2 linked regions of the Synechococcus elongatus PCC 6301 genome follow. The protein of the gene in region 2 binds, or shares a complex with, the protein of the main gene of each other region. Links are inferred from orthologs where the notes say so. Each region holds a gene or a part of one and is shown on either strand. Other genes may lie near its edges.

Evidence for each region.
Region 1: the proteins of mrdA (region 2) and rodA are in contact, whole or in part, in a crystal structure (PDB 6PL5), measured with the Thermus thermophilus proteins. The link is inferred for Synechococcus elongatus PCC 6301 from one-to-one orthologs. Residues at the interface, in WP_223903432.1 of Thermus thermophilus: Arg4, Ile5, His6, Leu8, Ala9, Phe12, Ala15, Leu16, Leu19, Gly20, Arg22, Ala23, Trp24, Leu26, Gln27, Val28, Tyr31, Tyr34, Leu36, Leu43, Thr45, Asp47, Lys156, Gln157, Gly158, Ser160, Val184, Leu201, Glu202; in WP_223903423.1 of Thermus thermophilus: Phe161, Val165, Phe168, Val169, Leu172, Pro198, Tyr199, Glu202, Tyr211, Arg212, Asp213, Gln220, Val221, Gln223, Ser224, Ile226, Ala227, Ile228, Gly229, Ser230, Gly266, Phe267, Val270, Leu274, Tyr277, Gly278, Leu281, Phe285, Leu289, Arg297.

Annotation. Positions count from the first base shown.
Region 1 is NC_006576.1:497,243-500,551, reverse strand. What follows is about bases 34-3,028. They hold rodA (rod shape-determining protein RodA), read right to left. Parts: upstream 2,167-3,028; coding sequence 901-2,166; downstream 34-900. Other genes in these bases: apbC (iron-sulfur cluster carrier protein ApbC), read right to left, coding at 2,198-3,028; SYC_RS02295 (glucosamine-6-phosphate deaminase), read right to left, coding at 72-803. Also shown: SYC_RS02300 (hypothetical protein), read left to right, coding at 1-7; more of apbC, read right to left, coding at 3,029-3,283. UniProt on the Escherichia coli protein: Peptidoglycan polymerase that is essential for cell wall elongation. Also required for the maintenance of the rod cell shape. Functions probably in conjunction with the penicillin-binding protein 2 (mrdA).
Region 2 is NC_006576.1:1,057,706-1,060,973, forward strand. The notes cover bases 92-3,045. They hold mrdA (penicillin-binding protein 2), read left to right. Parts: upstream 92-636; coding sequence 637-2,454; downstream 2,455-3,045. Other genes in these bases: SYC_RS05000 (YheT family hydrolase), read left to right, coding at 92-154; SYC_RS05005 (hypothetical protein), read left to right, coding at 193-540; SYC_RS05015 (glycosyltransferase), read right to left, coding at 2,409-3,045. In the rest of the region: more of SYC_RS05000, read left to right, coding at 1-91; more of SYC_RS05015, read right to left, coding at 3,046-3,268. UniProt on the Escherichia coli protein: Catalyzes cross-linking of the peptidoglycan cell wall. Responsible for the determination of the rod shape of the cell. Is probably required for lateral peptidoglycan synthesis and maintenance of the correct diameter during lateral and centripetal growth.

The sequences.
Region 1 (3,309 bases), 560 kb from region 2 along the record:
CTGTTGATGATTGCCTCGGAAAGCAATCAACTCATCAGCCATGCTGGACGCGTTGTCCTGAGAACACTTGCTCAAGATTGATCCACTGTCAATGCTGCTGCCGCAGCGTGATCGGCATAGAGCGTTGTGGCGGGGTGCTCTTGGAGGTAAGAGGCAGGAATGGCCGTTGTTGGGGGTGGCTGTAAGGCTTGCGCCAAAATTTTGGTCTTGCTAGCTCCGGTTACTAGCCATAGCAATTCCCGAGCTTCCAGGATGTCTGCCAACCCCAAACTCAGAGCGGCGCTGGGGACAGCCTCCGGATCGCCCCCGAAAGCTCCTGCATTTTGCTGGCGCGTGCGATCGCTCAGTTGAACCAAGCGCACGCGACTCTCGCGAGCACTACCCGGTTCATTGAAGGCGAGATGACCGTTTTCCCCTAGGCCTAGCAGTTGCAGATCCAAGCCACCGGCCTGTTTTAGGCAACGGCGGTAGCGCTGCGATTCCTGGGCGGGATCTAAGGCTGCTCCGTTCAGAAACTGAACTTGTTCAGGTCGCAAACCGGCAGGCTGACAGAAACGCTGTCGCAGTTCCGCCGCAAAAGAGCTGGGATGATCGGTCGCCAAACCCCAATATTCATCTAGGGCAAAGATGCGGCAATGCTGCCAGTTGAGGGAGCGGCCCAGCAGCTCCGCATAGAGGGGCACCATAGTGCGGCCAGTAGCCAGCCCCAAGCACAGATCGGGTTGGGCTTGCAGGCGATCGGCAATGCGATCGGCGACCGCTTGAATCACGTCAGCAGGCGAAGGGAAAACTAGGCAGCGCATTTTGAACCAGCGAGGCTGTCGTCATCCTACGGGCGATCGCGCTTGCGATGGAGGACAGATGCTCCTTAAGGAAAGGCGATCGCAACCCGTTTGACGTTCAGTAGCGGCTGATCTGCCGAAAGCGCCAGACCGATTCGACAATTCCGATCGCAATGAAATTAGCCAGTAGGGCCGATCGTCCATAACTGAGCCAATGCAAGGGAATCCCGGTGACGGGGCCAAGGCCAATTGTCATGGCAATGTTGATCACGATCTGAAAAACCAGCATCGACAAAACGCCGATCGCCAACAACGAACCAAAGTTATCGCGGGCACTGGTGGCGATCGCAATCAGCCGCCAGCAAACTAGCCAAAACAGCAGGATGACGGCGATCGAGCCGACAAACCCCAACTCTTCGCCCACAGCCGAAAAAATGAAGTCTGTGTGCTGCTCGGGAATAAAGCGCAGCTGCGTCTGAGTACCTTGATTGAGCCCTTGGCCCCAAATTCCTCCGGCCCCGATCGCGATCCGGGCTTGGATCAGGTTGTAGCCCCCACCCAGTGGATCTTTATTGGGATCGAGGAAGAGAATCAGGCGGTCTTTTTGGTAGTCCTGCAGAAGGTTTTGCCAAGCCCAACCCGCCACCACACCACTGGCCACATTGGTCAGCAGTGCTCCAATCGCACCGCGCCAGCGCCACGCAAAACTCTTCCAGCCAACGGAAGTCACGATCGCCAGCCAGACGGGCCAGGCCCAAGGCAGCGCCTCAAACAAGATGGCTGAGGGCAAGGGCGAGAGCATCAGCAATAGCCAGCCCGGTTTGGCATTGGCCCAATAGAGCATGCCAAACACGATCGCTCCAAAGATCAGTGAAGTTCCGAGGTTGGGCTGCAGGAAGATCAGTAGCCAAGGCACCGACATAATCGCGATCGCTTTGATCAGCCCCGGCAAGCGATCGGCCGTTTCACGGCTCAGAATGGCTGCCAGCACTACAATCATCAGCGGTTTGGCAAATTCCGAGGGCTGGATGTTAAAGCCGCCAATGCTGATCCAGCGTTCAGCCCCTAGGGCTGTGGTGCCGACAAAACGCACCGCAATCAGTGAGAGACAGGTGACCCCATAGAGCCACCATTGCAGCTTCAGCCAGTTGTCATAGCGCCAGCGAGCGATCGCCAGCGCCAGTCCTACCCCCACTGCCCCGGTAATCCAGTGCTGCCACCAATCGGCGAAGTTTTGGTTGGCTTGAGTGCTGCGGATCAGCAAGCCGCCCAACAGGGTCAGGGCAATCGGAATGAACAGCAGCCAGCGATCCATGCCCTTCCAGGCATCAAGGAAGGCAAACTTTTGACGCCACTGCCCAAACCGCAAGCCACGAGCCAGCATGGATGTCCTCAGAACCGAACCTTAAGGCAGGTTAGCTTTCTTGTCCTAATTCCTGGGTAAGGGCCGCAACTGAAACTGCCGCCGCAATTTTTTGTGCAATCGCAGTTAAGGCTTGTGCCGAGGCAGATTCGGGCTGACTGACCACGATCGGCACCCCGCGATCGCCACCCTCGCGCAGCGGAATTTCGAGGGGAATGCCGCCCAGTAGAGAGACTTCCAGCTCTTTCGCCGTCTTTTCACCACCGCCAGAGCCAAAAATGTCGTAGCGGCGATCGGGCAGATCGGGCGGGATGAAATAGCTCATGTTCTCGACAATACCCAGCACTGGCACCTTTAGCTGCTGGAACATCCGCAGACCCTTGCGCGAATCCAGTAAGGAAACCGTCTGAGGGGTCGTCACAATCACCGCACCGGCCAGAGGCACCGCCTGCGCCAAGGTCAACTGTGCATCACCTGTTCCCGGCGGCATATCGACGATCAGGTAATCCAGCTCGCCCCATTCTGTTTGATAGAGGAACTGGCGAATGATGCCGTTTAGCATCGGGCCGCGCCACATCACCGGCTGATCGGGATCGATCAAAAAGGCCATCGAGACGAGTTTGATGCCGTGGGTCTCAATCGGAACTAGGATGTCGCCTTGGGGACTGGGTCTGACGCTGGGTTGGGCATCGGCAACCCCCAACATTGTTGGCGTGTTCGGGCCATAGATATCCGCATCCAGCAGACCGACGCGAGCCCCGGCTTTAGCCAGAGCGACAGCAGTGTTGACCGAAACGGTGCTTTTACCAACGCCGCCTTTACCGCTGGAGATCGCCAGAATATTGCGGACGCCACCAATGCCTTGGCGATCGGGCAAGCTGCGCTGCTGAGGAATTTCGGCCCCCACTTCGATCGCGACACTTGCGACGCCCGGCAGCGCTTTCACAGCCTTCTCGCAGTCCGCCACAATCAGCTCGCGCAAAGGGCAAGCCGGTGTCGTCAACACCAGACGAAAGCTGACCTGATCGCCCGCGATCGCTACATCGCGAATCATGTTGAGTTCCACCAAGCTGCGACGGAGCTCTGGGTCTTCTACCGGACGCAGGGCATCCAAAACAGCCGCGGTCGTCAAAGTCATAGGAGTGAGGGCGTGAGCAGCTACAG
Region 2 (3,268 bases):
ACTCGCAGCGATCGCTCAGCGCAATCCAGTTCTAGAGATTGAAATCACGCGCCATGGCGGTCACGTGGGCTATTGGCAGGGCCGCGATCGTTGGTGGGCGATCGATCGATTCCAAGGCTGGTTGGAAGACTCCGGGACTTTACCTAAAGCCTGAGTAGACTGGCGATACGCCTGCTCATCTGCCACTCTCCTATGACCGTTTTGACGCTCCAACTGAGCAATGGCTCGCTGAGCTTGCCGCTCAATTTGGCGGCTGGCCTAGAGCTCAAGTCTGTTTTGCAGCAGCTCCTGCAGCAGCTCCGACAAGCCGCGACGCCGCTCAGTCCTGGTCAACGACCGACCCCACAGCCCAGCACTGATCATCGGTTGGAAGTCGGCGAAATTCATCTCGAAGTGTTCTGCAATCCCAATCTTTGGCCGAGTCCCTTTGCTGCCAAAGTCTTGCTGAGCCTACGACAAGGGGAGTTGCGGCTCAGTCTCGAAACCGAGCTAAGTCGTTTGATGGAAGATCTCGATCAGTATCTCGAGTCAATTCGCTAGGTTAGGGCGGTTTGCAGATTGCCTACACCCTGCAATCGCCGCCTTTGCGTAGACTGGTTGGACAATCCTGACTGTAGACCAGCGATCGCAATCGGTATGGCGAATCCCACATTTGGCAATCGCGACTCGGGCCGCAGTGTTGGCCGCTCCTATCAGTCGCTATGGCTGCTCTTGGGAATCACCACCGTCTTTTTTGGGGCTTTGGGTGGCCGCCTCGCCTACATGCAAATTCAGCAGGGCGAACGAAATCGCGAACTGGCCAACGAGAATCGCATCCACCTGTTGCCTCGCCTCCCTGAACGTGGACGTATCCTCGACCGCGAAGGGCGTGTATTAGCGAGTAGCCGCCACGTTTACTCACTCTATGTTTGGCCGCTGGCAATTAAAGACGACCGCTGGCCCGATACCCGACGCCGGCTAGCCGAGCTACTCAAAGTGCCGGAGTCTACGCTGCAAGCCCGCATCGATCGCCAGAAAGACAATGCCGCTTATCGAGTTCGCCTGGCCCAAAATCTGAGCCAACCCCAAGTTATTGCTTTTGAAGAAAATCGCCGTAACTTCATCGGCGTCGAAGTGGACTACGACAGCGTGCGCTACTACCCCAATGGGTCAATCGCAGCCCACGTTTTGGGGTACACCGGCGAGATTTCGGATGAGGAATTAAAACGGCGCGAGGAACAAGGATATCGACCTGGCGATGTCATTGGCCAAGCTGGACTCGAAGCCGCCTTTGAGAAGCAGTTGCGCGGTGAGTGGGGCGGTCAACAGGTAGAAGTGGATGCCCTCGGCAACGTCGTCCGCATTTTGGGCGACAAGCAAGCGCGAGCGGGCAAAGATGTCACCATCACACTGGATCTCGATCTGCAAAAAGCAGCAGAGGCTGCGATCGGCAACAGCATGGGGGCGATCGTGGCGATCGATCCTCGGGACGGCAGCATCTTGGCGATGGTCAGCCGTCCCACCTACGATCCCAACGTCTTTGCCACCGAAATCAGCCAGGCCGAATGGGATCGACTGCAGCAGCTGGAATTCCCCTTCGTCAATCGCGCTCTGCAGTCCTTTCCGCCAGCCAGTACGTTCAAGATTGTGACCACAGCAGCGGCCTTGGAATCGGGCAAATATTCCCCCGACGCCGTGCTGCAAACCTTCCCCTTCCTGCGGGTTGGCGGCATTCAGTTTTGGGACTGGAATAATGCGGGCTTTGGTCCCCTCGGCTTTGTAGGCGCAATGCGCTATAGCAGCGACACCTTCTTCTACCAAGTCGCTCAGCGGATTGGCGGCGACGCGATCGCAGCCATGTGCCGTCGGTTTGGCATGGGGCAGCGTACAGGGGTAGAGCTTGCCGCGGAGGAAGGGCGGGGTCTTGTGCCCGACAAAGCTTGGAAACTGAAGAACCTGAATGAGGAATGGACCGTCGGCGACTCGATCAATATGTCCATTGGTCAAGGCTTCTTACTGCAAACGCCACTGCAAGTCGCGGTGATGTTTGCGATTCCAGCCAATAACGGCTTCCGGGTAAAACCGCACTTCCTCAAGGACGATCGCGACAGCAAAGAATGGCGCGAGGATCTGAAACTGAAGCCATCCACGATGAAAGTCATCCGGGACGGGCTAGTCTCAGTCGTCGCGGATGGAACTGGAGCTGCCCTGCGAGTGCCCTCACTGCCGCCCAACGCAGGCAAAACTGGAACAGCGGAGGATCCGCCCCGGCGATCGCACACTTGGTATGGCGGCTATGCACCGATTGAGAAACCTGAGATCGTCGTCGTTTCCTTCAACGAAAACTCAGGCGGCGGCGGTGGCAGTACAGCGGCTCCAAAAGTCCGTCAAGTGATGGAAGCCTACTTCCGCAAGAAGGCGCTTCGAGCTCAGGCCGCTAAGGGTAAGCAACCATCTGCCAACACCTCGCAGTAGTAGTCCTGGAGTTGGCGCGTGGCTGCGTTCCAGCTCCAGCGTTCGGCTTCTTGACGAGCCGCTTGGCGTAGAATCTCGCGCTCTGCAGGGTTAGCCAACAAGCGCTGAATCGCAGCGATCGCCCCTTGTTCATCCTCAGGATCGAACAGGAAACCATTAATGCCGTCGCTGACAATATCGGGAATGCCACCGGAATTGGCCGCCACGACCGGACAACCCGCTGCCATGGCTTCCAGCAAGACTAGACCGAGGGTTTCGGTCCGGGAGGGAAAGACAAAAGCGTCAGCAGAAGCGTAGGCCGCCCCTAGCTGTTCCCCATGCAGATAGCCAATGAACTGCGTCTGGGTGCCAGCAAACAATTGCTCTAGTTCGGCCCGATGCGGGCCATCGCCGACCAAGGCCAAGCAAGCCTCAGGATTGGCATCCAAAATGGGTCGCAGGCGATCGATTTGCTTCTCGGCTGAGAGGCGTCCGACGTAGAGCAACAAGGGCGCAGTGGGCTTACCGCCACTGAGGCGATCGCGCATCGCAGCAGTAGCCAAGTCTGGCCGAAAGGTCTCGGTATCCACTCCTCGCTGCCAGAGGCAACAGTGCTCAATGCCGTGATCTGTCAGCTCCTGCACCATCGCGGTTGAAGTACAGAGGTTGATCGCTGCTTGGTTATGCGCCAGCTTCAGCAATTCCCAGAGCACCCCCTCCAAGACCCCCAGCCCGTAATGCTCAAGGTATTTCGGCAAATGGGTGTGATAGGACGCCACGAGTGGCACATTTAGCGCCTTGGCATAGTAGATGCCGCCCAACCCCAACACAGCCG